Regions from separate parts of the Thalassolituus sp. UBA3500 genome, predicted to be linked through region 3. Evidence: predicted binding sites of a transcription regulator. Region 3 holds the regulator's gene; each other region holds the start of a gene.

Region 1 (9,716 bases), on a different contig from region 3:
TAGTTGCGCCAGTCATAATCATACCTTGCAAACTTTTACCATAAGCAAAGGCATCAACACCCGCCTGCAATGCCGTCAGACTATCATTCTCACTCTTCCAACGATTCCAGTTCATCTCGAGGTGATCACGATTTCCCACAATATTGATAGGACGTGTCTTGATGAACTTACGGTCCAGCAGCACACCAAGGTTATGAGCCGCTTTCACTGCGGTATTTGGTGATGTCGTCGGGTTAAACATGAAAACAACGTGGCTAGGTAACTGAATCCCTTGAGCAGCTATAATAGTCATTGCTTGAGTGAGTACTCCAGAACCACCATCCTCAGAAACCCATGTAACACCCGGAACCTCCTTCGCCTCGTACATGGTGCGCGCCAATAACATCGCTGACTCGTGTAGCTCTGTATACTGATTGACCCGAATCGCATTCCGGTAATTGCTCAAGCCACCAATACGCTTTTCACCCGGAGTAAAGTGCAAATCAAAGCCTTTGGTATTAACTCGTAAGCTACCAACATGCGGCGCTTCACCGATTCTAGGAGCTGCAATTCCTGCAGCTTCATCGGGGTTGTCATAACCACTATCAGAAATTGCAACTAATCGATCTTCTTTATGTTCAATCAGCCCATCTTTTCTGAGTTCAGCTTTCCATGCACCATTTATTTTTGATGCTTGGTAAAGCCCCGGCTTAGCTTTAGCCTTAATCGCCTCCCCATAGTGAATATCAGCTTCAAAATGGAGAATACGAAATCCATCAGCATCCAACTTTTCACAGGTGACCTTGCAGCCCGGCAAGATCATCACGAATTCTTCAGTACCGTTGCGGTGAACCGCACCAGGCTTAACAAAGATATTGCTCTGGTGTAACCGACCCGCAGCGAGCTCGTTAATGGCTTTCACCGTGATCTCAGCCCAGTAGTTGTTACCATCACGGGCTAATTTAGCCAGCTGGTCATAAACGGGCTTAGCTGTAGGTACAATTGTTACAGGCTTACCAGAGTGCTGGCCAGCAATGATCACGTCTTGATTTGGGGCGGAATTGGAGAACATATTTGGGCGTCCTTGTCGCTGATTAATAATGGCGGTGTTGTCCCTATTAGCCTGAGAGTATAACCACTTTCACTTCAGAAAAAAGGCATTCTGGGCCACAACGGGGCTGACTCCAGCCTCGGTGAGCCTGACGATCGGAGAGGAATAGCTCCACAAAAAAACCGGCACTGTGTGCCGGTTTTTTGTGCCTTACTAACTGTCTGTAGAACACTTTCTGTTTAGAACTATAGAATGGTTAATCCGGTCACGTACAGAACCTCACCCGGTGCTCCGGTGACAGAGCCCCCCGGCGCCTCAAGACTGACGGCAACTGCTTTGATCGCTATATCGTGAGTATTCACGGCAAGCGTGCGTGTGATGCGACCGTCTTCTGGCATCAAGCCCAGTGACACTGGCGCACTGCCGTCTTCTGGCACAATCCACAATTCATAATCATGCTCATCAGACGGCTGTACGGCGTTGGTTGCCTGTACCGTCAGCTCATTGCCTGCCACTTCCATCAACCAGAGCGGCTGTTCATCCTGAGTGAACACAGCGACCTGCTCGATCATTGTCTCTGGTATGCCCCCAGGAGCGACCGTAGGCTCAGGGCGCATTAAGAACACACCGATTAACAGCACTGCGGCGGTCGCAAAGCCACCCGTCCAGGCCATCACGCCTTTGCTCTGAGGCTCATCGTTGGCCGCATTTTGCGTGGTATCGATAAAGCCGATACGGCGGCTGATTTCCTGCCACACTCTTTCAGGCGGCTGTTGAGCTTCGATACGGCCATTCATTGGCGCAAGCAGCTGCTCCCAGTGCCATACCCGTTCACGCACTTTCTGGTAGGCCTGCATCAAACGCACAAACCGGCGGCGAGCCTGCCCCTGCATGGTCCCCATGACATAGTCTGCCGCCAGCGCATCGAGACGTTCGTCATTTAAATAATTCATTCTTCAAGACACCTCTTCAGACGTTGAAGGCCACGACGTATCCAACTTTTCACGGTACCGAGTGGCGTTCCCGTGTGCTCCTGGATCTCTGCGTGGGTCAATCCGCGATAGTACGCCAGGTGGATATACTGCAGATCATGTGTATCAAGCGTTTCCATGCAACGCTCCAGAGCCTGGTTTTCAGGATCCTCTGGTTGCTCCGGTGCGATCAGTTCCGGCGCCCCCTCCTCATCGAGAGAATCCTGTCGGTCCTCCTTTGCGCTTTTTGACCTGAGCAGATCGATACATCGATAACGTACGATACTGCTCATCCAGGTCATGACGCTGCCACGTCCCTGGTGATAGTCCCCAGCGTTGTGCCAGATTTTAACGAAGGCTTCCTGTAACGCCTCTTCAGCCCGTTCAGGCGATCGCATGAGTTGCATAGCGACACCGTATAACTTCGGCCCCGTCACCTGGTACAACTCCTCAAACGCTGGTCGCTCACCGCGCGCCACCGCCCTGATCAGCTGTAGCTGAAATTCTGGATCCATACAGAATGACTCCTTTAATGATAGATATAGCTATATACGGACAGTCTGTGTTTTCAGATTAGATGCCTTTCGCACAAGTTGCCTGAGGATGATTTATATCAATACCCCAAGTTACCCGATCTGTAGTCTGATAGTAACCGCCTTACTCATCTTCAGGGGGATCCATGAATACCGAAAGAATACGCACCGACCTACTCGAGCGACTTGAAGCGTTGGAAGCACGATCTGAAAAGGCAGCGCGCCATGCCAGCCACCGGGATGAGCCGTTGTCTGCTGACTTTGAAGAGCAAGCAGCTGAGTCCGCGAACGACGAAGTGCTTAATGTCATTGCCGACGAGGCGCGGCATGAAGCGGATCACATACGGGATGCCTTGAAGCGCATCGCCCTTGGTCAATACGGCGTCTGTGACCAGTGTGGCGACCAGATTACCGAAGCGCGTCTGATCGCCGTTCCTTACAGCACGCGCTGCATTGAGTGCGCATAAGTTGATTCTGGAACGGACCCTGGCTCAGATCCGCGCCAAGACCCAGTAGCTACCCAATGCCGCCAGCGCCGCCGACAGATACCGTACCAACACTTGTCGATACCAGCCGAGACGTCTCAGGCTGATGAGCAGAGGCATCACCAGCAGAGTAATGGCAACCTGTCCTGCCTCAACGCCCAGGTTAAAGCCAAAGAGAGCCCAGGCGATATTGCCTGTTCCTGTTGTCAATTCACTGAGTACGCTCGCAAAACCAAACCCGTGAACCAGGCCAAACAGGAAGACGACGACCGCACTGGCTGGCAAATACGGACGCAGATTGTGCAGCGCCGCGACGACAACAGACGCCGCAATAATCAGCTCAACCCAGTAGCCGGGAAGCGCCAGCCAACCCAGGGCACTGGCACTCAGTGTCAGAGAGTGGGCAACAGTAAAGGTCGTCACATAAAGAAGCGCCGTTTTAACACAAGTACGGACATCAGCCGCTGGCTGCCAGTGTGTTTTCTGCTGAACAAGTACCGACACCAGTAGCAGCGTCAGCAAAAACGCGACATGATCCGGCCCCAGTAAGATATGAATAACGCCCTGTACGAAAAATTCCGCAAACGTCTGCTTGTTCAATTCGCCGGTGGTCATTTCTGAATTAATAGAAAAGCTACCTGAAGCTTCCAGAACCCCCTGACGACTCTGATCGCCTACAGATAAATTCCACAGAAGGCGATGCTCGGGAAGCAGCGAGAAGAATCCGCTGTATGACACCTCAATGTTCCCTTCAGTACTACAGACATACGTCACCGGAACAATGGCCGACGCCATAGCACCGCGCGCATTATTAAATCTCAGAGGAACACTGAACTGTGGTGCACAGGCTTCGCCACCCTGTTGCACACTAAGATGACGCTCGACGTAGGTGCGTATCTCTGGAGTCATGGCTTTTACCTCGCCCCAAAGTAATTCACCATCGCGATTCTGGTCGAGCCCCAGGCTCTGCTCCAGATCAATCAATTGCCACTGCACAGAACCGCGTAATCCGTCCGTTGTTTCTTTCAGTGTCAGTAGCGCGGTACTGCTTTGATGTGCGAATGCTGTAACAGGAAAAAGCGTAAGCAGCAGAAGAAAAAGACGTCTCATAATAAATCTCCCTGTACGGCGACATATTGATACTTCTGAGCATTATTTACTTGCGACAGCCAACTCAGATTACGCGATTCTGCGTTTTTTCCGACCGTTGAAAAGTACAATGAAATCAACTCTGAGTAGCTTGTATCGCGACGTTTAATGCGCTGGGTGATACGCTCTTCTGCGTACTCTCTCCAGTAGAAGTCGGCACTTTCGCTTTGCTGCTCAGCACGCGCAAGCTGAACGATCAGAGCGTCATCCGGGTAGTCCTCGTGGCCATATCGCTGTAGCAGAGAAGTCACCTGTGCTGGTTTGTCGTTTCTCAGCAGTGCTTCGCTTCGGTTTACCAAATCAGCAACACTCAAAAGCGCATCATCTGACCATCGTTGGTACAGCGCTTCTACCTGCTCATACTTGCCTTCATTGAGGTAGCTTTTCGCTTTATGGTACAGAGCCCACGCTGTCAGGCTACGACCTTGCGGTGAGTCATCACTGCTCAGACGTTCGAGCTGAGCGGTGAGAATGCCGTGCCCTGCAGAGCCGGCAGTCTCCTGTAAACCAATACTGCATACAGCAGCGAGGTCTGACTGCTCAAGCATAATAGACACGCATGCCTCGCGAGCAGCCTTCTGTTGATTTTGTTCACCATACACCTGCGCCATCATCAGGCGAGCACTACTAAAAAATACAGAACCTGGATCAATTTTCTGAAGCAGAGCGGCGGCTCTGGCAAATTCATGTCGGTGCTGTAAAAGACGTGCGCGGTAGTAGGTTAACTCATCCGCGCCTACTCCCGATGCTGCAATTTTCTGTGCCGTCAAACCATCCATCAGAACGTAAATACGGTCGTAGCGCCAAGATTCGCCGGGCTTGTCGGCAAGCGTAAAGTGCTTTCTTATTTCTTCTATGCGCTGTGCAAAAGTCTGAGGCAGCGGCTTGATTTCTTCTTTGCTCCAACGTGCAACCACCGCATTGTCATCAGGCTCAGACCAAGATGTATCAGCCATTGCAGGTGCTGCCAAAGCCGGCATTAAAATAACTGCCGTAGAAAGACCAAAACAAAGATTTTTAATTAAGCCACTGATTAACATAATTTTTGTCCGTTGATTTTCAGAATATCTGGTGAGAAAAAAACGGGGCTGCAGAACAGCCCCAAAAGGTTACTCACCCCCAGTGAGATACGAGAAAGAGAACTCGTCAGCGTCGTCAACAATTTCAAGTTCATTTATTTTTACTGGCTCTGAATTTTCAGATGCCATGAAAATATCGTCGACCAATTCAGTGAGCAGAACTTCAGTCTGTTCGGCGACATTGTCATCCACGTCAGGAAGGTCGACAGTCGAATTGTTGTTGCTGCTGTCGGAGCATGCACTTAACAGTGCAATACTCCCTATCATTAATAAGTTACGCGTTTTCATATAACACTCCTTACTTCACGGTTGCGGATCTTACGGTGCAGGGTTTACTGAACCTGCAAGTGGCGTCAGCAAGTATGGGAAGGTGTCGTTGACGTACGTCGAGTCGACAGGAGCCAGGTCTGAGAACGGCTGGTTTCCGGTTGGCGCATCAGCTGGCTCACATAGACCCAGATCGTCGGTTGCATTGCCATCACCATCAAGGTCTACCGGATGACACAGAGCGCCCATCACGACACGCAGTGCAATATCCACAACATCATCACCAGGACGACGACCGTTAGGGAAACCAGCCAGGTCACCAGCAACCACGCCAAAAGCACTTTGATCAGCAGAAGCCGTAGCGGCAATAGCAGTATTCAGACGCACCATTTCAGACGCGGTCACAGTCGACATCTGGTTCACGCCCGGAAAGCCCGTCAGGAAGGCAGTTACCAGATCGGTACGAGGAATATTCGACGGTGCAATGTTGTCAGAGGCACCCAGCGCATCGCGGAAAAGAATATCCAGCAAAGCAGGCAGGGTTGGATGAGTCACATAATCTGCAAACTGACCATCGTCTTTAGGTTCAGAGGCGTTAAAAGTGTCTTTATCGCTCAGCCCGATGACAACCTCGTTCACCAGTGGCATACCCAGGCGTGATACCTGAGTCCAGGCACCGCCATTGACTTCTGGCTTAGCGAACGATGCTTCAGGGTTAAGGATACGGGCCTGCTGCTGGCTGGCGCTGGTCCAGGCACCAATCACACCATTACCAGACCCAGTGACACACGAGATCGGTACTTCCAGAGCGATAGAGGTGACATTTTTATCTGCCAGATCGTCGTTTGCATCGTCCTGTGCACTGCCATCACCATCCAGAGGGACGTAATTCACGAGGTCGAATGTTTTACCCAGATTCACGACGAATGGGTCTTTACGCTGGCCAACAAATACCTTACCGCCCGCGTCACATCCAGGAATAGTCAGGTCGTGTACAAAACCGCCTGCGTAAGCCTCATAGTCGGTAAAAGACTTCTCACCGATATTGTCGAGTGGCTTAGTAAAGGTCGCTTCACCAGAACCGTCGGTCAGGCTGATTGCAGAACCAGTACGACGATCACCGCTGACTTTTTTGATGCTGTAGGTTTCGTAGAAGTTGGCGCTGCCATCGGTATCAACGTTGCCGAAGTTTTTCAGAGGAATGGCGACGCTTTTCTGATTCTCGCCTTCGCCAATCGGCAGAGCGAAACCGCTTCCCATAGCACCCAGCATCTGCTGGAAGCGGAACTGGAAGGTAATGTCTTCGACCGCGTCACCGTCATTATCGATGTGAATCTCGTACAGAGCGTTCGGGTCCATCGCGAAGTAATTTGGGCCGCCATAGGCGTCCTGCAGCGGGATATAGTTCGCAACCAGAGTCACGTAGTCTTCACGATCAGTTTCATAACTGCGGAACGCGTAGAAGTCCGTAGAGTCGATGGCCGGTAGGCGGGTAACGTTCGGTGCTTCTCGGTGACTCGAAGCGCTTGCATTCATAGCTGTCAGCGCGGTAATCGCACCGAGCAGGAGTGTGGCGTGCGTTTTCATAACTGCTCCCGATTTCAGGTTCAACACGTTGTGTGTATTTACCTGTACGGGGCAGCTCACAAATTAGATGTAATTATTTTCAAAAAAATCAGACTGACGGGAACTCAGGCTCGATGATTACTTCCGAAAGCACCGAATTGGCAACGAAACAATGCTCATGCGCCTTAATGTGCATCGCCTCAACCGAAGCGTCATCCGGTATTTTCTCACCACTGAACTGCACACGAGGCCTCAATATCAGGGTTGCAATAAAGAACCTGCCATCTTCCCGCTGCGCCAGTACAGCTTCTGCTTCATCGTGATAGGACTCGACAGTCAGGCGCTTTTTTGCGGCCAGCGCGAGGAAAGTCTGCATATGACAGCTGGACATAGCCGCGGCCAGCATCTGTTCAGGATCAGCTCCGAAGTCATTGCCAGCACCACCCGCAGGCAGACCCACCTGCGGCTGAAACGCAATATCGTGACGCCGCTCAAATCCTTCGTGAGAGAATTCGCCAACCCTCTGCCAATGAACGTCAACCTTATGTTTCATCGTCGTCTCCTGGCAGCTGTCGATTACTGCTTGTTGAAGGTGTAGGTCAGTGTGAATGCTCCGCGCAAATCGCCGGGCTTATACCCCCGCGCTTCATCTTCAGGGTAAAGCTCGCTGAGTCTGGCAGCGACCGGCTCTGCAAGCTGCTCACCATGACACACCACGCACGGTCCGCCGACAGGAATCGCTTTCATGTAGCGGAAGTGCCCGTCTTGACGAGCAGAGGCCTCCATAGTCGCCAGGTTTTCCCCTGCAGCTGCACGCTGGGCGAAGGATTCGAGCACACCAGCTTCCCACTCGTCGGGCGCATTTTCTGGATTACGGAGTTTCACCGATGTCCGACCGACCTCCCAGCCATCTTTGCTGTTCGCTGTTGCTATCTCTGGTGCTTCCGTATTGCATAAACGGATCGCCGCCAGCGGCCCCTCGGCTTTCATCCCCTGCATCAGGGTTGCTTTGAGGTCCTGAGCAAAGGCTTTTGTCTGAGTCCGAGCTTCAACCAACATATAATCTTCGGAGCTCTCGGCGAGGACACTGCCCGACACGCAAGCCGCCGACAACAGCAGGGTCAATAGGGATATGCTTTTCATTGTCTCAATGTACCGGTTCAGATTAAATTTTGTTGAGCATGCTTACTTGTAGACACTCGGGTCGGTTTCTACGGTGTGGCCTTCCCAGCCATCATAGCCACCCACCAGCATTTTTACGTTAGAAAACCCCATACGCTTCAGCGTGTGTGCAGCCAAGGTGCTACGCCCACCGTTTTTGCAGTACAGCAGGATTTCAGCGTCTTTATCTGCCAGAACAGGATGATCGGCCACTTTGAACTCAAGCACACCACGGGGAACATTCTCTGCACCCGGCAGGTGCCCCATCATGTATTCAGCGGGTTCACGAACATCAAGCACTTTAGTGCCAGCGTCTAACATCGCCTGTGCAGCATCGGCTTCGACGGGGTTTACGGATGCACGTGCTTCTGCAAGCAGATCATCGCGGGTCATTACACTCATAAATACCACTCCAGTTAACGAGTTTTGTCTCTTTCAATATAACCACACAGGAATACTTAAAGACAAGTCTCTCCTGTTGAATCACCATTCGCCGGAATCACCAGGCCCAGATGACCTCAGACCACCACCAGGCACACCAAAGCATCAAAGGCCATGCCACATAAGGACTGAAAAGCCAGCGCCAGACAGCCATCAAAGGTACGTAGCCCACACCATGAATAAAGCCTGCACTGATTCCCAGCAACCCGAGCGACAATGGCCCATGCTCCAGCTCTCGGGTATCAGTGGCCACCAGCTGCGGCATCGCCAGTAATGCAACTGACAATCCGACAGCCAGCATAAACGACAGGCCCCGTGCCCAGCCCGCATAGAGCGGGCCGTAACGACGATAATCTACCGGCGCTGTCATGGCGCATCATCTGGATCGGGATCGCGATCCAGGTTTTCGTTAACTTCCAGCCAGAGCGCGTTAATCAGGCCGAATGAACAGGCGAGCAGTACGCCCAGAATCCATGCGAAATACCACATTTTCAAGGCTCCTTAATACGTTGAATATTGGTTATCTTCAATAAAATCGGTAGTGAGACGACCCCACATTTTGTAATAACCCCAAGCGGTGTAGCTGAGAATAATGGGGACGAAAATCATCGCCACCCAAAACATAATATGCAGTGTCAGCTGACTTGAGGTGACATCCCACATCGTCAGGGATTGCGATGGTGCAGTACTGGAAGGCATCAGGAATGGAAACAGGCTGAATCCCGCAGTACAGATGATGCCGGTAACCGCAAACGAGCTACTGATAAACGCCAGAGCGCCGCGATTCGCCATGCTGAGTACTGCGGTGAGCGCCAGGCCAGCGAACGCCATTACAGGGGCAATCAGCATCCACGGATATCGGCCGTAGTTATCCAGCCAACCAGCGGCCTGAAGCGCAACGCTTTTCTGCAGCGGTGTTGTCACGCCACCGAGATTCGACGCCGCTTTAATAACGTATCCATCCAGTTGGCTGACCCAGAAACCACCGATAGCAAAGGCCACAGCAACCACCACAGCTAACAGAACTGAAATGC
Region 2 (9,716 bases), on a different contig from region 3:
CAAGACCTCGTCCGTAGTCCTGAACGGCACCGGCAAAAATCTCAGAGGCTGATGCGCTTAAACGGTTAACCAGAACCGTCATTGGGCCTGCATAAAGAACTTCAGGGTCGCGGTCGCGTAAAACATCAACATCGCCGCGTGCGCCACGTACCTGAACCACAGGGCCAGTTGGAATAAACAGACCTGTCAGGTTGATAGCTTCTTCTAATGAACCGCCACCATTACTACGCAGATCAATGATCAGCCCGTCAATTTTCTCATCAAGAAGCTCATTGACCAGACGACGCACATCACGAGTGGTGCTGCGATAGTCTGGCAGGTTATTCATCCGGCCTTCAAAATCGATGTAAAACGTCGGGATATCAATCACACCGATGCGGCGGGTGTCTTTGCCATCCTGAATTTCAATCACTTCTTTCTGCGCAGACTGTTCTTCCAGTTTCACTTCGTCGCGTACGATCGCTATCGTTTTCGGCTCCGCGGTGGCGACGGCTCCACTGAGAATCTCCAGGCGAACTGTCGAGCTTTTCGGGCCGCGAATCAGATCCACAACCTCGTCAAGACGCCAGCCGATGACATCGACCATCTCTTCATCGCCCTGAGCAACACCGATGATCTTATCTTCAGGTTCCAGGTTACCTGCCTTGGAGGCCGGGCCGCCAGGCACCAGACGCACTACCTTGGTATGTTCGTCTTCTGTCTGCAGAACCGCGCCAATTCCCTGCAGTGACAGGCTCATGTTGATGTTGAAATTCTCAGAGTTACGCGGTGAGAAGTACTGTGTGTGTGGATCGAAGGTACGGGTAACCGCATTCATGAACGTCTGATAAGCGTCTACCGGACGGCTCTGGTGCACGCGGTTTAACTGATTCTGGTAGCGTTTGGTGAGCAGCTCGAGGATGTCTTCATCCTCTTTACCCGCCAAGCGCAGGTTCAGCATCGAATTCTTCAGGCGTTTGCGCCACAGCTGATCTAACTCTGCTCGGGTAGATGCCCACGGTGTATCTTCGCGATCAAGCTCAAGGACTTCCTTGCTCTTGAAGTCGTAGTCTTTCGCCTTCTTCTCCAGCTCGTTCAGCATAAAAGACAGGCGTTCACTGACGCGCTGCTGAAAACGATTGTAGATGTAAAAAGCAGGCTTCATATCACCACGACTGAGAGCTTCATCGAGGTGATTGCGGAACTGCTCAAACTCTTCGATATCAGACGCCAGGAAATAGCTATGCGTACCGTCGAGGTCATCAAGGAGAGTGTTCAGGACTTCAGATGACAGATCATTATTGAGACGCTTACGCTCATAATGCCCGCGCAGCAGGTTGCTCATGATTTGCTGAGTCGTGATTGCTTCTTCCCGTGTTGGTTCCAGAGGAGTGAACGGGGTGCCGGGTTTGATCTCAGGAATCGTAGCGTTCGCACTGATCCCGATTAGGGTGAGTACGACGGCGGTGGCTGAGAGAAGAAGGCGTTTGCCGGTATGCATCATAGCTTTACCTGATCCTTTGTTTCCTGCGATTGTCTTTATGAGTCAGCGCCGCTACCATGCGCGCCGTTCGTCCAGTCAGGCCCGGACATGCGTTAATACTTAATAGTAGACCCTAACCGAGGGCCTGATACCAACGTAAATCCCCGTTGTTTTGTGAAGAAGCGTCGGGTTCACGCCGAATTTGTAACCCAAATGAGACAACAGGAGCCATCAGTGGCACGCGTTAATCTTGAATTGCCCGACGTTTTTACCTTTTCAACACACCTGACGGTTCGCGTTTCTGACATCAATTACGGTAACCATCTTGGCAATGACCGTATGATCTCGCTGCTCCACGAAGCGCGCCTGCGCTATCTGCATAACTACGACTTCAGTGAGTTCAACATCGGCGGTGTTGGCCTTATGGTGACTGACATCGTTGTAAGCTTTGTCTCTGAATCATTTGTGGCTGATCGTCTGACTTTCAAGGTCGGCATCACGGATTTCAACAAGTATGGCTGTGATTTTGTCTATATGGTGATCAACGAAAGCCAAAATAAGGTCGTCGCAAAAGCAAAAACCGGTATTGTCTTCTTCGATTTTGACGAGCGCCGCATCAGTCGGGTTCCCCCAGTCTTCTATGAGCGCTGTGCCCCTGGCGTAACTCCCGTCACAGAGTAGCGTTAACCGTTATTGAAATAGGCCGTGAGGAAATCCAGGAAAGCGCGGCTTTTGTTGGCCAGATAGCGATTTTGTGGGAACACCACCTTGATGGTACGCACCGGGATTTCCATGTCGCTGAACAGTCTAACGAGTTCGCCGTTACGAATATGGCGTTCGGCCACGTAGGTCGGTAGGGCAGTAATCCCCATGCCAGCCAGGCAAGCCTCGTAAATCAGGTCGATGTCGTTCACGGTGAGCTTGCGTTCGATATTCGCCAAGGTGAAGTTATTCTCCTTCTCGAACTGTCGTAGCCAGTTGATTCGTGCGTATTCGGCGTTAGCCACCACCAGAATGCGATGATTCATCACTTCTTCAAGCGTTGTGGGCGTTCCCCATCGTTCAAGGTAAGCAGGAGAGGCACATATAACGATTCTTTGCTCTGCGACAGGCTTGGCGATCAGTCGCGAATCTTCCAGCGAACCGATGCGCAGTGCAAAGTCATAGCCCTCTTTTACGATATCCAGTGGCCGGTCTGAAATGTGAAGGTCAAAACTGACATCGGGATACTTATCAGAAAAGTCGCTGAAAATGCGCGCCAGCTCTTTACGCCCGAAGTTGGACATTGCTGTAATTCGTAGCCGGCCTTTGGGAGTATCGTCAAAATCAGTCACCAGCTTTTCAGCCTCCGTGATGGAGTCGAGGATATTCTCGCAATGCTGATAGAACATCTGTCCAGCTTCTGTAGGGCTGACTGACCGGGTTGTGCGATTTAGAAGGCGAACGCCTAAACGTTCTTCGAGAGCACTGATCTGTTTACTGACCGCTGATGGGGTTACTCCAAGCGATTCCGCTGCACTGGAGAAGTTTCTGGCTCTGACTACCGAGACAAAGGTTTGTAACGGATCGACGCGCGACATGGGGAGTCCTTTTGATTGGCTACCTGTGCTCTGCTTTAACTTAAAGAGCTTTCAGGTTTTTCCTCAAAGTTTGAAATAGAGGCCTTAACAGCCCCATAGTTAAACAAAGGGAAATAATAAAAGCCAGATAGAAACCTTCGCTATGCGGCTTTTTTTGCGGGCTTATACAGATTGATCAACCCAGCAGCAATGATGAGCGAGGCCCCCAGCCAGGTGGTCCACATCGGAATTTCATCCCAGATCAACCAGCCCATCAGTGCTCCATAGAGCACAGCGCTATAAGCATAGACGCCAACCTTCCCTGTCGGTGCCGTACGGTAGGCTCGGGTCAGAGCCAGTTGACCCAGGGTTGCTACAAGACCGAGTAGCAGAATCCAGCCCCAGAGATCCACAGACACAGGTTGCCAGGTCACGGCCGCACCGGGGGCACTGACCAGCGCGGCAATGACCCCAAAGTAGAAAACAATGGTCTGGCTGGATTCCGTTTCAGACATACGTCGAATCGTGACTTTGGCCAGTGCAGCGAGAAAAGCACCGAGCAGAGCGACCAACGCAATAAAAGTAAATGTGCTGTCGTCGGGCCGAAGAATGCAGGCAACACCAGTAAAGCCGACAAAGACAGCGGCTATGCTGTACTTACCTGCGCGCTCGCCAAGCCACAGCAAACCAATGAGTGGCATAAAGAAGGGGCTGGAGAGTTTCACCAGAAACGCCTCAGTCAGGGGCATGTGACCGAGCGCCCAGAAATAACAGTACATCGCGCTGACGCCGACCAGCCCTCGCATCAGGTGCCAGTGCCACACTGAGGTCTTCAGTAAGGTGGTGCCTTGCCGCAGAATCAAAGGCATCAGGATCAGCAGACCAGCGGCATTACGGAAGAACACGATCTGCTCGGTCGACAGGCTTTCAGAAAGAAACTTGATCAGGGCACCCATAATGGCCAACAGCGCTTCGCCGCCGATCAGAAATAAAGCCGCTTGTCGTAAATTTGAAGTCATAACATCCAGAAAAGTATCTGTGCCCTTGAGCTGAGCGGGGCAGGCACTATATAGAGAATGGTCAATGCTGAAGAGCGCTGAAAGCGTCGGATTATACGCATTTATTTCCGCAGCTCATGAATTGAGTGGTATTCGAAGTAAGCTTGCGCTGTATCAAAGATCGCAACATGAATTTAATTAAAGTTTTAATGGCGGATGTTGAATTTTACTAAATGGCCACCATATAGATTGCAACTTCATTGTTTAATCGTTTGTAGCTCCCCTGGTCAGGGGTAGGAGACCAGAAAGATGCGTATGGATCGTTTGACTACGAGTCTTCAGAACGCGCTGGCAGAGAGTCAGAGCATTGCCTTGGGGCAGGATCATAACCAGATTGATACGGTGCACGTGCTGCTGGCGTTGTTCGAGCAGACCGACAGTTCAGTAAAAGACGTTCTGCGCCGTTGCGGTGCCAACGTTAGCAACCTGGAAGGACGTTTACGTGCCATTCTCAGTGACCAGCCTAAAGTCAGCTCGCCGGATGGCAATGTGCAGCTGGCTCCAGAACTTGGCCGCTTACTGAATCTCGCTGATAAAGAAGCCCAGAAGGGTGGTGATCAGTTTGTCTCCAGCGAGATTTTTCTACTGGTGGCGCTGGATGAGCGTGGCCCTTCAGGCCAGGCCTTAAAAGAAGCAGGCGTTACCCGCGAAAACGCTGAAAAAGCAATCAAAGATATGCGTGGTGGAGAAAAAGTGACCGACGCGAACGCAGAAGACAGCCGTCAGGCATTAAGTAAATATTGTGTGGATCTGACAGAGCGTGCGGAAGCCGGCAAGCTTGATCCAGTGATTGGCCGTGACGAAGAAATTCGCCGCACCATTCAGGTGTTGCAACGTCGTACCAAAAACAACCCTGTTCTGATTGGCCCACCGGGGGTCGGTAAAACTGCGGTAGTGGAAGGGCTGGCGCAGCGCATCATCAATGGCGAAGTCCCCGAGAACCTGAAAGGAAAGCGCATTCTGTCTCTTGATATGGGGGCGCTCCTGGCCGGTGCTAAATATCGTGGTGAGTTCGAAGAGCGCCTTAAGGCCGTTCTGAAAGATGTCTCCAAAGAAGAGGGGCAGCTCATTCTCTTTATCGACGAGCTTCATACCATGGTCGGCGCCGGTAAAAGTGACGGAGCAATGGACGCAGGCAACATGCTCAAGCCTGCACTTGCGCGTGGCGAGCTGCATTGTGTCGGTGCAACTACATTGGATGAGTACCGGGAGTTTATCGAGAAAGATGCCGCACTGGAGCGTCGGTTCCAGAAAGTGCTGGTCGATGAGCCTAGTGTCGAGGATTCGATTGCCATTTTGCGCGGTCTGAAAGAACGCTACGAAGTTCACCATGGTGTCGAAATTACCGACAGCGCCATCGTTTCGGCGGCTAAGCTGTCGCAGCGCTACATTGCTGACCGTCGTTTACCGGATAAGGCGATTGATCTGGTCGATGAAGCTGCATCGGTTATCCGTATGGAGATTGACTCCAAGCCTCAGGAAATGGATCGCCTTGAGCGTCGTCTGATTCAACTGAAGATAGAGCGCGAAGCCCTGCGCAAAGAAAAAGACGATGCCGCTCGTAAGCGACTCAGCGACCTGAACGAAGAAATCAACAAAGCCGGTCAGGCCTACGTTGAACTCGAAGAAGTCTGGAAGAAAGAGAAAGCTCTGCTCGAAGGCGCCAGTAAGGCAAAAGAAGAACTCGAGCAGGCCAAGCTGGAGTTGGATGCCGCGCGCCGCTCTGGTGATCTGCAGAAAATGTCAGAGCTTCAGTACGGACGTATTCCAGAGCTGGAAAAACAGGTGGCCTCGGCTAATGAAGCCGAAACCACAGGTACGCAGGAGTTTACGCTGCTGCGTAACAAAGTGACCGAAGATGAAATCGCCGAAGTGGTCTCTAAGTGGACCGGCGTGCCCGTGACCAAAATGCTGGAAGGCGAGCGCGAGAAGCTGTTGCGCATGGAAGACGTGCTGCACGATTCTGTGGTTGGTCAGGATCAGGCGATCTCGGCGGTATCGAATGCAGTGCGCCGCTCACGTGCGGGGCTCTCTGATCCGAATCGTCCGAACGGCTCTTTCCTGTTCCTTGGGCCAACCGGGGTAGGTAAAACAGAGCTGTGTAAAGCGCTGGCCGGTTTCCTGTTCGACAGCCGTGACGCCATGATCCGTATTGATATGTCGGAATACATGGAGAAGCACTCGGTGGCCCGCTTAATCGGTGCGCCTCCGGGCTATGTTGGCTACGAAGAAGGCGGTTACCTGACCGAAGCTGTGCGTCGCAAACCCTACTCGGTCATCCTGCTGGATGAAGTTGAGAAGGCGCACCCGGACGTCTTCAATATTCTGCTTCAGGTGCTGGACGATGGTCAGCTGACTGACGGTCAGGGCAGACGTGTCGACTTCAAAAACACCGTACTGGTGATGACGTCGAACCTGGGCTCGGATCTGATTCAGACCATGGCCTCGGATAGCGGCAGCGATTATGAAACGATGCGCGACGCTGTGATGGAAGTCGTGGGTAGCCATTTCCGTCCGGAATTCATCAACCGTATTGATGAAGCTGTGGTTTTCCATCCGTTGGAAAAAGATCAGATCCGCGGCATTGCGGACATTCAGCTGCACATGTTGCATGAGCGCTTACGCGAGCGCGACCTGTCCCTGGAGCTGACGGATGCTGCTACCAGTAAGCTGGTGGATGTAGGGTACGATCCGGTGTTTGGTGCGCGCCCTCTGAAGCGTGCGATCCAGCGCTGGATAGAAAACCCATTGGCACAGGATATTCTGTCGGGGCGCTTTATGCCGGGCAGCACGATTGTCGCTGATGTAGAGAATGATGAATTTATATTCTCCGCACGAGAGGGCTGATCACTATGGTGGTAAAGCCTGACAAGTCCTGACGCTAACCAGCACCTCGGTGCTTTGTGTCCCCTGACAGGCCAGGGAGCGGCCTGTATACTTGCCGATATCTATTCTGGGTATCGGCTTTTTTATAGGGATTCATGATGTTGAGCGTACGTTTCTTCTCCTTTTTATTGGTCGCTGCGTCTGCAGCCGTGCTGTCAGCCTGTGCCGGTACGATTTCGCAGCTCGACCTGGTCGCAAGTACAGACCTGCATTGTGGATCAATTCCAAGTGTCACCGTGGTGGATGACGTACTCACCATTGGCGCTGGTGAAAAACCGACTCCGGGCTATGCCGTTCAATTGAATGAGCAAAGCCGCAAAGGCGACAGCATTCGTATTGCTTATCAGGTCTCCGGCCCAAAAGAGGGCGCAATACTGGCGCAGATGATCACAAGCCCATGCACCCGTGTGACCCTAACCGAAGACTGGCAGCGTCTGACCGTCGAGAATAAAGATTCTGGTCAGCAATGGGTGTTTGAGAACGCAGCGAACTGATCCTTACTAGTGATTATTCTCGGTATTGACCCTGGTTCGCGTATTACAGGCTTTGGTCTGATTAATTCGGTTGGCGGTCGTAAAATCGAATACATTGCCAGCGGCTGCATTCGCGCAGGCACCGGCGAGCTGCCTGAGCGGCTTGAAACCATATACAAGAGCGTCTCCGAGCTGATCCAGCAATATTGCCCTCAGGAATTTGCCATTGAGCAGGTATTCATGGGGAAAAATGCTGACTCAGCGCTCAAGCTCGGCCAGGCTCGCGGCGTTGCGATTCTGGCTGCTCAGCTGGCGTCCTTGCCTGTGCACGAATATGCTCCTCGCACTATTAAACAGGCGGTGGTCGGAACCGGTGGCGCAGGAAAAGAGCAGGTTCAGCACATGGTCCAGCGTCTGCTTAAGCTGCCGGGGCTACCACAGGCGGATGCCGCCGACGCACTTGCCATTGCGCTTTGTCATGCGCACACCAACGCCAGCCTGATCAGCCGTGCTGGCTTAAAAACCTATCGTCGTGGCCGCGCTTCCTGATTGAGCAGCACTGTATTTTGCTGGTAGTCTATGCCGGTTAATTTATACAGCACACAAGCGAAATTCATACATGATTGGTCGACTGCAAGGCTTCATCCTCGAAAAGCAGGCCCCGGAATTACTTATTGATGTTCAGGGCGTCGGATACGAGGTGCAGGCACCTTTGTCCACATTCGCGGTCCTTGGCTCCATTGGTGAGCCCATTACTCTCTATACCCACCTCGCCATTCGCGAAGATGCGCATCAGCTCTACGGTTTCAGTGATAAAGGGCAGCGTACTTTATTCCGTACGCTGATTAAGGTCAGTGGTGTTGGACCCAAGCTGGCGCTGGCCATTCTGTCTGGTATGGATGTGAATGCCTTCGCTAACTGTGTTCACAATGAAGATGTTAAATCCCTGACGCGTTTACCCGGCGTGGGTAAAAAGACTGCCGAACGCCTGATTGTAGAAATGCGTGACCGTCTGAAAGAATGGCAGGCCCCAGCACCTCTCTGGGCTGCTGCCGATCAGGCGGAGAAAAATACTCAGGAGCAAGCGTTCGCTGAAGCGGAAGGTGCGTTGGTTGCCCTCGGCTACAAGCCGCAGGAAGCGTCAAAAATGTTGATGAAAGTGGCAGATCAGTGCAGCACCCCTGAAGAAATGATCCGTATTGCTCTGCGTAACACCATGGGTGGCAAATGATAGAAACTGATCGCTTTATCGCACCGACGCCGCAGCTAGGTGAAGAAAAGCAGGATCGCGCTATCCGCCCCCGTATGCTGGATGACTACATTGGTCAGCCGCATGTGCGGGAGCAGATGGAGATTTTCATCGGCGCGGCCAAAGGACGTGGTGAAGCGCTGGATCATACCCTGGTATTTGGCCCGCCGGGTCTGGGTAAAACGACCCTCGCCAATATCATCGCCGAAGAGATGGGTGTTCAGATCAAGTCGACATCCGGTCCGGTACTTGAGCGAGCAGGCGATCTGGCTGCGATTCTGACCAGCCTCGAAGAGGGCGATGTGCTCTTTATCGATGAAATTCATCGCATGAGCCCGGCGGTCGAAGAAGTGCTCTATCCCGCTATGGAAGATTATCAGCTTGATATCATGGTGGGTGAGGGGCCGGCCGCACGATCAATGAAGATTGAATTGCCGCCGTTCACCTTAGTAGGGGCGACTACAAGAGCAGGTTTGCTGACCTCTCCGTTGAGAGATCGTTTCGGTATTGTGCAGCGCCTCGAGTTTTATAACATTCATGACCTGTCAAGCATCGTCAGCCGCTCCGGGCGTCTGATGGAGCTGGAGGTCGAAGAAGAAGGCGCGCAGGAAGTCGCCCGTCGGGCGCGTGGCACCCCCCGTATTGCGAACCGTTTGCTGCGTCGTGTGCGTGACTACGCTCAGGTCAAAGCGGACGGACGTGTGACCAAAGAAGTCGCAGACCTCGCTCTGAACATGCTGAACGTCGATGCGCAGGGCTTTGATCACATGGATCGCCGTCTGCTGCTGACGTTAATGGAAAAATACGACGGTGGTCCGGCCGGGGTCGAAAGCCTTGCAGCCTCCATTGGTGAAGAGCGGGATACCATCGAAGATGTGCTTGAGCCGTATCTGATGCAGCAGGGCTACATCACTCGTACACCTCGTGGGCGAACGGCGACAAAGCTCGCTTATCTCCATTTCGGGATTGATCTGCCAGCACGTTTCGGGTCGGATAACGATGGCGTTTGAATGGCCCCTGAGAGTCTAT
Region 3 (9,716 bases):
AAGCGCTATAGCGCTTCGCGATTGAGGACGCGTCGCTCAGTTCAAGCGGCGCCGTGCATCATAAGGTACAGTTCGACGATGGCTGCTGGAATGTTTGCACACATGCGATCGGACAGGTCCGCGTCTTCATCGATATCCGCCATTTCTGGCTCATCCATAAACAGCCCTGATGCATACATAATCGGAAACAGGTGCTGAGCGACGATTTCTTCACGATCGGCGTACCAGGCTTCTTCATTCAGCAGAACGGCCGACATAAAGCCCATTGCCCAGCTCTCAAGGGGCGGTTCATTTTCGTCATCAATCAGAGTCAGGTCGGTAGGCACCGGGAAATCCTGCCCAGAATCCAGCCATGCCTGAATTTCTTTTGAGAGCTGGCTCATCAGGGTATCAACTTCCTGACGCTCAGCCTTCGAGAAGCCCGGCTGCGCTTCAAACGCACAATCCCACAGGGTTTGTTGATCCGTGCCAGAGGCACCAGACGGGCCTGTAAGAAGGCCGGTAATAAAGCCGTGAACAGCGAAGAAATCAAAGCTATCGTTGCGCTCAGCTTCGTCTTCAAGCAGAGTGCCGAGTCGTTCGAGTTCTTCTTCGGTAAGGGCTGGGATACTATTCAGATCAGTCATAGATTCAATATTCAGATTTACTTAATTCGGGCAATCGTATCAGGCTTATGAGACAGCGGAAATCCTACCGACAGGAATTATGGTTAGATGTTGCCGGTGAAAGCGTAAAAGTGCTGCTCAGTGCGTCTGTTCGGAAGTCGATTCGCCTGCAAGTGAATTCAGAAGGTGATGTTGATATCCGAGTGCCCGTCGGTACGCCCAAGAGCGATGTACTGACCTTTGTTCGCCGGCATGAGAGCTGGTTGAGCGAGCGTCGGGAGGCGGTGAAAGAACGTGACCGTAAGCGCAGTGCGTCTGTGATGCTCTATGGCCGTGAGCTGCCGATTATGGAGAGCGCTCTGGGGGAGTTTCTGGTCACTGATCAGCAGGTGTGGATGCCGCTGGAGTGGCCTCAGGAAAAGCGCGACAAAGCGCTTGATAAGTGGCAGCGAGAAGAGGCCCGCCACTGTTATACACGTTTAATCGAGCAGTGGTGGCCGAGATTCGCGAAACCCGGCCGCGAGCGCCCTGTGCTTCGAATTAAGCGGATGCGCACCCGTTGGGGAAGCCTGTCTAAAAAAGGCTATATCAATCTGAACCTGGCTCTGTTGTCACTTCCAGAAGATTTGATTGAGCTGGTGGTCGTGCATGAGCTTTGCCATCTTGAGCACTTCGATCACGGCCCGGGGTTTAAAGCGTGTATGACTTCATGCCTGCCCGATTGGCGCGCGCGCGACAAGCGCATAAATCAGGCAGGTTTGATGTTGCTTTAACGCTGTCGGAAATCCTTTACGCAGGGTCTCAGCGATTGCTTACGTCAGTATTCACCCAAAGCTGCGAGTACCAGTAATAACGCCCGGGTTGACTGAGGCTTGGCGCCGTACAGTTGTAACGGCCACGCCCCGCAGTGATCTTGGTAGGTTGCTGCATGGTAACGGTCATAGCGTCGCCATCCGTGGATGTTTCAATATCTAATTCCCCAGCACCCGCGGCATAACATTGCAGCTGAGCGGGTTTAAAGTCGTGTACGGCAATAGTCAGCGTCAGTTCCGGTGGGTTGTCTGCCAGTACCGGGTCCTGTACCTGATCGGCTGAGATAGAAAAGGGCAGGCTCATAAGCTTGGTTGCGAGAGTGTCGGTGTTGGCATATGCCCCTGACGCCGGAAAGCGCGCGATAACCTGAGGGTGAGCACTTGTACCAACGGCACCGCTTTGTTGGCCAAGCGCGATGTAGCCGTGGTCTTCAAGCCATTCAGCCATCTTCAGGGTGTACTCCCCGTATGGGTAGGCAAACATCCGTGTCGAGCTGCCTGTTTCTTCTTTGATACGTGCTTCCGCTTGTTTGATTTCTGTCGCCCACCAGTCTTCGGCATCTACGCCCTCTGGGGTCTCCAGCAGATAAGGATGGCTGCGAGTGTGATTCGCGATAACAGCTCCGCCATCTTTGATCTCACGCAGTTGAGCCCAGCTCATCATGTCGGCGTATTTCTTATCCACCGGGTCAGTACTGGTGAACATCGTAAATGACCAACCGCGCTTTTTAAGTTCAGGCCAGGCATTCTCGTAAACCGACAGATAGGCGTCATCGAACGTAATAGCGACCGCACGTTCAGGAAGGGGCTCGCCTGTCATGACCGACTGCATAGCCTCTTCAAGGTTCACGACTGACATCTTTTTTTCTTCAAGTAATGCCATGTGTCGACGAAAGGTTTCAGGCGATACGCTGGTGACTGCCGGAGTCGATGCATCGACGTGGTGATACTGAAGAATCACCAGGGCATTGGCTAAGCCCGGAATCAGGATCATTAAAACGAGTACTGCGTAAACGAATCGTTGTGTCATAGGGTCCTCAGTGGTATCTGCTCAGGCGTGACGATACTTCAGTCGCTGATACGCGGAGCTTACCCGGCGGAAGGTCTCAGGGTCACCACCTTTGTCCGGGTGGTGTTGATTTGCAAGTCGCCGGTATTGCTGTCGTAAGCTCTGGCGATTCACCGGTGGCGTCAGTTCGAGCGTCGTCAGATCGTCATCGTAATGTTCAGGTATGACCATCCGTTGCCAGAAATCGTTCAACAGAGCTTCAACGCCTTCCTTATCTGTATTGAGGTTGTTCAGATCGAGATAATACTCAGCGAGTGGGTCATGCTGCCCCGGCAGTTCGTTTTGCGGTGTGTCGTTGATAGGTGCCAGACCGATATCGAGTGCGCTTATCTCAAGGTAGCCGCGTCCGTCTTTAAACCAGCGATCACGCAAACGATACAGGGCATGCATCACAATGAAGTTAGCACGGAACAGAGTCATTGAATCGCTCAGTGCATCTTCACGGAAAATGCCTTGCTCTGGCTTTTGCAGCCATCGGATTAATTCGTATTCCGGGCAGCGGTGACCCTCGGCGAGGTAGGTCGCCAGCAGGTCAGTGACCAGGTTAAGAGTGTCTTCTTCCATGCACACAAGGTAGCACAGTGCGGGTGGATCAGCCTTGTCTGTCGGGGTCTGTTTCTTCAATGACCCGTCTGACAAAGCCTGGGAGTTTCGGGCTAATAAGGTTCAGGCGTTGTGAGGTGATCGGATAACGATGGCGAATCCGTTTCAGGAAGCGCGCCAGTGCGGGAATGGCCGGCACCAGTAACGATACGCCAAGAATGATCATCAGCAGGCCAACGGGTACAGGCAAAGGCAGAACGAGTAGCCCGGCAACGATCAGAAGGACGCCGCCGACAAGAGTTACACTGCGTCGAATCATTAGTTATGCTTTGGAAAAGCCTCAAAGGGCGCGTGCAAGTGATGTATGCGCTCAAACTACTTACCAGATGTTGCAATACGATGACCGAACATAAAAAGCCGCTGCCACGCCGGGCACACCTGATTACTCCGGGGGGCATGAAAGCGCTTGAAGACGAGCACGATTTTTTATGGCGCCGCGAACGCCCAAAGGTAACTCAGGAAGTATCCGACGCGGCGAAACTGGGAGACCGCTCAGAAAACGCGGAATACATTTACGGTAAGAAGCGACTGCGCCAGATTGATAGTCGCCTGCGCTTTCTTGGAAAGCGGATAGAGGCCGTCACCGTGATTGACCGGCCGCCAGCGGATCTCGATAAAGTCTTTTTCGGCGCCTGGATTGAACTGGAAGACGAAGAGGGTGAGATGCTGCGCTACCGCATCGTGGGTGAAGATGAAATCGACTTACCCCATGGCTACATCAGTGTGGATGCGCCTCTGGCGCGTGGTTTGATTGGTAAATTCGTTGATGATGAGGTGACGGTGCGTTTGCCCAAGGGTGAGACTACCTATTGTATCGTCAGCGTTCAATACGAGCGCCCTGAGTGGGATTTGCGGCCGATGCCCGAGTTCTCTTGAGCGCTATCTGCTGAGTAATGTGACGCCGGGGCTTGGATGAACTAATCTTGAGCGAAGGAGGTGCATTATTATGCAACGATGGCTGCTTATGCTACTTGCGATACCGGCCCTGGTTCTAGCCGATAATCATGGGAAACACAACGCTGATTCAAAAGAGGCGCTCTCAGAAGCCTATGTGATGCCGGTGTGGGTCGACGCAGTGACTCAGGTGTGTCCATGGAAATCGGAAGACGCCGAAGGGTATATCCGCCTGATCCGCAAGCAGAATGAAGATGGCAGTCACGGCCTGTTCGTTCAATGGTTGCGAAAAGGGATTGCTGGCGCTCCGACTGCGGCCGTATCAACGCTCGCGGTCGAACCGCTTGAGCACGACTATCTGGTCAGAATTGAGATGCCATCACCAACGCTGGCGCGCGATGCGTGCCGTCTGAAAGCGTTGGCCGAAGATATGATGAACGAGCGCCGTTACGAATTTGACCTGCTACTCCGGGGCCCTGGAGACATGCAGGTCAACGTCAAGCGTATGCTGGGCGGCGGAGTCTGAATCTGAATCAGTCGTCCGACATCAGAAGGTCGATTCGGGTACCCAGGTGGCTCTTGTCCTGCTCATCCTGAAGGCCTTCGAAATTCCAGAGTTCACGGTCACCCAGTTGAGATGGAGCAACGTTGCATACCGCGGCGAAGATATTCTCACTGCGACCAGGTTGCTCTTTCTCCCACTGAGCAAGCATCCCTTTGATATTCTGACGCTGCAGATTTTCCTGAGAGCCACACAGGTTGCACGGAATGATCGGGAATTCCTTCTCAGCAGAAAACTTTTCAATGTCCTTCTCTTTGCAATATGCAAGAGGGCGGATCAGAACGTGTTTCTTATCATCGCTCAGCAGCTTTGGCGGCATAGCTTTGAGCTTACCGCCGTGGAACATATTCAGGAACAGGGTTTCGATAATGTCGTCGCGGTGGTGGCCCAGGGCAATTTTGTTAGCACCAATGGATTCGGCAAAGCCATACAGAGTGCCGCGGCGCAGTCGTGAGCAGAGGCCGCAGGTGGTTTTCCCTTCAGGGATGATCTCTTTCACGACGCTGTAGGTGTCTTTTTCGATGATATGGTAGGGCACGCCCACCTTATCAAGGTAAGCAGGCAGGATGTGCTCAGGGAAGCCAGGCTGCTTCTGATCCATATTGACGGCGATAAGCTCGAAATTGACGGGCGCACTTTTCTGCAGGCTCATCAGAATTTCCAGCATGGTGTAAGAATCTTTGCCACCAGACAGACAGACCATGATTTTGTCGCCGTCTTCAATCATCCGGTAGTCTTCGATGGCTTTGCCGACATTACGGCGCAGGCGCTTCTGGAGCTTGTTGAATTCGGTCCTGGATTTGCGTTCAGCTTGATTCTCTGCGGCTTCAGTTGTTCCCGCAGATGGCTCAACGGTCGCTGGGTCGAAGACCTCAGGCTGATAGCCTTTTTCAGGTTGCGAAACAGCAGATTCAGACACGTTTACTTCAGACATATAACACCCCATGCATAGGGTGCGCTTTATATCAGAATGTGGTGATTATATAAACATCAGGCCACAGCGTGACTGGATTCGACCAGCTCTTCGTAGCGTTGAACGAAGTCCTGAACGGTGAGGTCGTCACGGGTGTGGTAGCAGTTTTTCCAGAGTGTTGCCAGGTGCAGCACACTGGCGCCGCGCGGTAGGGTGAACTGTGGGTGACGAACGTAAGCAAGCCAGGTAACGGCAGTCGCGTAGGCCAGGTTGGTTGTTAGTTCGGCATGCGGGTTATCCAGAAATTCTCTTTGGCTGGCAATGCCACGCACCTTACTGGCCAGTTCTGGCCGCTCGGCGAGATAGTCGTCCCAGATGTGTCTGTGGGTCAGGCCGTGCAATCGGTAGATGCCTGAAGTGCGTTGCCCTTCTGTTTTCAGAAAGGCCCCCAACTCCGACTCAATGGCGGCAGTACCCAGCAACAACAACTCAGCGTCTGCACTGTTGGCATCCAGCTTCTGCAGCGTCGGACGAATAACGTACGTCCGGAAATCCTCAGCATCTATACCCATCAGAAACTCCAGGGAGTAATTTTTGGCAGTTAACGGTAGTGCAGCAATTAGCGTACCTGTTTGGCTGGCCGTGAGATAAACCCTCGCTATCAGGTGTTTACTCAATCGTACTGCCTGATACGGTAAGCATAGTGATGCAGGTCGCAGGGGGAGGCAAATATTTGCGCAGTGTGACCAATGTCTGATATTGCGAGCGAGAAAAGGATGAGCACAATCCGTGTGCTGAGCGATATTTATAAGCGCCAGAACTGAGATCAGCTCTCTGTCTGGTGCAGACACTCATCGTTGGCGCGTGTAAGTCCGGCGAGATCAAACAAGGTGTCGCTGTCTTTCAGGATAATTTCCTTACCCTGAGTCTCGATCAGTTCGTTTTTCTGGAAGCGAGTGAAGACACGGCTGATGGTTTCTACCGCCAGACCCAGATAGTTACTGATGTCGACACGTGACATTGGCAGACGGAAATGCGTCGCTGAGAAGCCACGGCGCTGATAGCGCTGAGAGATATCAAGCAGGAAAGACGCAACGCGCTCTTCAGCGTTTTTCTTACTGAGTAGCAGCATCATGTTCTGATCATGGCGGATTTCGGTGCCCATGGTCGTCATAAGCTGACGGCGCAGGTCTGGTAATTCATCGGCCAGCTGCTCGAGCTGCTGTAGCGGAATTTCACATACTGTGGTCGTTTCCAGCGCTTTTGCCGTCAGTGGATAGGTGCCAGCGTTGTAGCCAGACAAACCGATCAACTCGCTCGCCAGGTGGAACCCGGTAATCTGTTCTTCACCGTTACTTGCCAGTGTGTAGGTCTTAAGGGCGCCCGTGCGGACTGCAAAGACAGACTGAAATTCGGTGCCTTGCTGAAACAGCAGCTGACCTTTCTGGATAGGGCGACCCCGCCGAATGATATCGTCCAGACGCTCCATATCATTTTCGGTCAATGAAAGAGGCAGACACAGCGCATTCAATGAGCAGGTCTGGCAATGAGGCTGCGCTCCACGTAGCGGAGCATTAACTGACATTTTCATAGGCAAGAACGATCTCAAGTACGATAGATCAGGCGGCTGTAAAGCTGGCAGGCTGCCACACAGAAGCCAAAGTCCAGCAACCATAACCGATCAATAATAGACCCGCAATATAACGTGACCACTGGTGACGAATTATGTTCATTACCGATGCCGATGCGAGCCCTGCAGATAATATGGCTGGAAATGTACCCAAACCGAACACAAACATGGTCAGAGCCCCCATTGCTGGTTCTCCGTTGGCAGCTACCCAGCTAAGCGTGCTGTAGATCAGACCGCACGGAAGCCAGCCCCATAACATACCGAGAATCCATTGGCTTGCAGGGTCTGAACGACCGAGGCGTTTCTGCGCGTGCGGTTGAATTCTTTGCCAGAACAGTTGGCCAAACTGCTCAATGCGCGTCAGCCACAGTGCCCAACGGGCGATGTAAAGGCCCATCAATATCAGCATCACTCCAGCGACTGAGCGTAACGAGAGCATCAGGGTGTCGTGCAGGCTGGAGAGCCACAGTCCAAGGCTACCCACAAGCAGTCCTGCGAGGGTGTAACTGGTGATGCGGCCAAAATTAAACAGTAGAGATGCTCTTACTCTGTGCTGAGTATCAAGCTGCCCAGCGGCCGCTGCGACGCCACCGCACATGACCAGGCAATGGCTGGCGCCAAATAAGCCGAGCAGAAGGGCGGTGAGGAGCGAGAGGGGTTCAGTCATTCGTCGTCTTGTCTGGCTTACTGCCCGAATCAGAATCCGACTCTGAATCGGCCGTTTCAGCAGTGCTGTCTTCGCGGCGCTCGTTCAGGTATTCATCGTCGTCGAAGAGTATTTTGTGCGCGGGCGAGTCGAGATCATCAAACTGCCCCCCTTTGACGGCCCAGAAGAAAATAGCCACGGCAATAGCGAGTAGGGCAATCGACAGAGGAACCAGTACGTAAATAATATCCATGATCAGTTCTCAGCAGTAAGTGCAGTCGGGCGGCGGGTGAGTCGCAAGGCATTCAGTACGACCAGCAAAGAGCTGAATGACATGCCGATGGCTGCCGCCCAGGGCGGAACCAGACCAGCTGCCGCCAGTGGTAACGCAATCAGGTTGTATAGTAACGCCCAACCGATGTTCTGACGAATGACATTGCGGGTTTTGTGCGATACCGACAGGGCATCAGCAATCACTTCCAGTCGACCGTTGGTGAGCAGAGTATCTGCATTGGTTTTTGCCAGGTCAGTCGCTTCATTGACGGCCAGTGACACGTCTGCACCAGCCAGGACCGGGACGTCATTAATGCCATCTCCTACCATAAGCACGCTGTCGCCCTGTTCTTGCCACTCGCGTACGATGGCGAGCTTGTCTTCCGGGCTGAGGCCGTTACGTACATCGGTAATGCCTAGTTCATCAGCAACCAGAGTCGCAGATCTTGACGGGTCACCGGTGAGCAGTGCGACGTCAATTCCACGAGATTTCAGGGTGTCTATTAACGGACCAGCGCTGCGGCGCACGGTGTCGTTCAGGAGGAACCAGGCTAGCGGTTGTTTATCGTCAGCTAACAACAGCCATTGGCCGGATACGCTTTCAGGCGGCAAAATACCATCTGGCCAGACGAAATCCGGGCGGCCGAAACGAAATCTGTAGCCATTAACCTGACCACTGACCCCCTGACTCGGGTGATGCTGAATGTCTTCGGTAGGAAATACCGGGTAATGACGAAACGCCTTAGCAATCGGGTGGCTGGCATGCTGTTCAAGAGATGCGACTACCGAGGCCAAAGTATCCTGATCCAGCTCGATATTGTTTTCTCTAGCGCCCGCGACTGGGCGGACTTCCGTCAGGGTCAGATGACCCAGTGTCAGGGTGCCGGTTTTGTCGAACACTACGCGATTTACCGACTGCAGTGTCTCTAATACATGCCCTTTACTGATTAACAGGCCGCGTTCACGCAGAGCTGTTGTCGCTGCAGTAAGGGTCGTTGGTGTGGCGAGAGAGAGGGCACATGGGCATGTGACTACTAATACCGAAAGTGCGATAAAGAACGCGTGATCGTTGCCCTGAAACATCCAATAGCTGAACACAGAGGCCGAGATAATCAGAACCGCAGCGACGAAGCGGCTGGCAATGCTGTCGGCAATAAGCGCGACTTTGGGTTTTTCCTGCTGGGCTCGATCCATCAGGCGGACGATGGTCGATAGCTTTGCATCCGCGCCCGTGGCCGTAACCTGCATTACAAGCGGGCTTTCGACGTTCATGGTGCCGCCAATCAGAATGTCACCGGCTTGTTTGTTGAGTGGCATGTATTCGCCCGTCAGTGCCGATTCGTCGACGGTGCTCTGGCCATCAATCACAACGCCATCCGCAGGAACTGGGTAACCGGGTTTGAGCAACAGGCGGTCGCCGGTCGTGATGTCGCCTGCGGCAATGATCTCTTCGCCATCGGGTGTTTGCTTAAGGGCAACATTCGGTAGCAGCGTCATCAGGTTATTACCGGCTTTCCCCATGCGGTGCCGGGCACGCATTTCCAGAAAGCGCCCGAGTAAAAGCAGGAAGGTAAACATGCAGACTGAGTCAAAGTAGACCTCAATACCCTGATTAAAGGTGCTCCAGATACTGGCGCAAAAGGCGAGAATAATCGCCAGCGATACAGGCACATCCATGGTCAGATGTCGGGTTTTTAAATCCCGGATCG

Evidence for each region. Region 3 encodes FNR, which switches genes on or off when oxygen is low (the NO sensors DNR and NnrR bind a similar motif). Its sites were predicted from a motif close to TTGATNTANATCAA; they were not measured.
Region 1: B2R29_RS03980 (TraR/DksA family transcriptional regulator) is a predicted target of FNR. The motif match lies at 2,605-2,618, and genes of this name have one in related genera.
Region 2: clpB (ATP-dependent chaperone ClpB) is a predicted target of FNR. The motif match lies at 4,184-4,197, and genes of this name have one in related genera.

Annotation. Positions count from the first base shown of each region.
Region 1 is NZ_DFQB01000014.1:27,652-37,367, reverse strand. It holds gene B2R29_RS03995 (hypothetical protein) at 1-1,051, opposite strand, end outside; gene B2R29_RS03990 (anti-sigma factor) at 1,276-1,983, opposite strand; gene B2R29_RS03985 (RNA polymerase sigma factor) at 1,980-2,516, opposite strand; gene B2R29_RS03980 (TraR/DksA family transcriptional regulator) at 2,681-3,001, shown strand; gene B2R29_RS03975 (HupE/UreJ family protein) at 3,026-4,129, opposite strand; gene B2R29_RS03970 (hypothetical protein) at 4,126-5,124, opposite strand; gene B2R29_RS03965 (hypothetical protein) at 5,278-5,535, opposite strand; gene B2R29_RS03960 (DUF4331 domain-containing protein) at 5,566-7,101, opposite strand; gene B2R29_RS03955 (OsmC family protein) at 7,190-7,633, opposite strand; gene B2R29_RS03950 (Tll0287-like domain-containing protein) at 7,657-8,223, opposite strand; gene B2R29_RS03945 (rhodanese-like domain-containing protein) at 8,266-8,643, opposite strand; gene B2R29_RS03940 (cyd operon YbgE family protein) at 8,741-9,052, opposite strand; gene cydX (cytochrome bd-I oxidase subunit CydX) at 9,049-9,171, opposite strand; gene cydB (cytochrome d ubiquinol oxidase subunit II) at 9,184-9,716, opposite strand, start outside.
Region 2 is NZ_DFQB01000024.1:84,297-94,012, reverse strand. It holds gene B2R29_RS05465 (carboxy terminal-processing peptidase) at 1-1,483, opposite strand, end outside; gene B2R29_RS05460 (acyl-CoA thioesterase) at 1,697-2,143, shown strand; gene B2R29_RS05455 (LysR family transcriptional regulator) at 2,146-3,042, opposite strand; gene B2R29_RS05450 (DMT family transporter) at 3,183-4,040, opposite strand; gene clpB (ATP-dependent chaperone ClpB) at 4,329-6,926, shown strand; gene B2R29_RS05440 (protease complex subunit PrcB family protein) at 7,061-7,459, shown strand; gene ruvC (crossover junction endodeoxyribonuclease RuvC) at 7,469-7,987, shown strand; gene ruvA (Holliday junction branch migration protein RuvA) at 8,058-8,669, shown strand; gene ruvB (Holliday junction branch migration DNA helicase RuvB) at 8,666-9,697, shown strand; gene ybgC (tol-pal system-associated acyl-CoA thioesterase) at 9,687-9,716, shown strand, end outside.
Region 3 is NZ_DFQB01000048.1:8,725-18,440, reverse strand. It holds gene B2R29_RS12265 (phosphate ABC transporter substrate-binding/OmpA family protein) at 1-11, shown strand, start outside; gene B2R29_RS12260 (YecA family protein) at 42-626, opposite strand; gene B2R29_RS12255 (M48 family metallopeptidase) at 674-1,378, shown strand; gene B2R29_RS12250 (polysaccharide deacetylase family protein) at 1,407-2,447, opposite strand; gene B2R29_RS12245 (DNA-J related domain-containing protein) at 2,469-3,110, opposite strand; gene B2R29_RS12240 (hypothetical protein) at 3,079-3,348, opposite strand; gene greB (transcription elongation factor GreB) at 3,429-3,965, shown strand; gene B2R29_RS12230 (hypothetical protein) at 4,036-4,509, shown strand; gene ttcA (tRNA 2-thiocytidine(32) synthetase TtcA) at 4,517-5,479, opposite strand; gene B2R29_RS12220 (hypothetical protein) at 5,536-6,030, opposite strand; gene fnr (fumarate/nitrate reduction transcriptional regulator Fnr) at 6,285-7,049, opposite strand; gene B2R29_RS12210 (sulfite exporter TauE/SafE family protein) at 7,078-7,755, opposite strand; gene ccoS (cbb3-type cytochrome oxidase assembly protein CcoS) at 7,748-7,987, opposite strand; gene B2R29_RS12200 (heavy metal translocating P-type ATPase) at 7,990-9,716, opposite strand, start outside.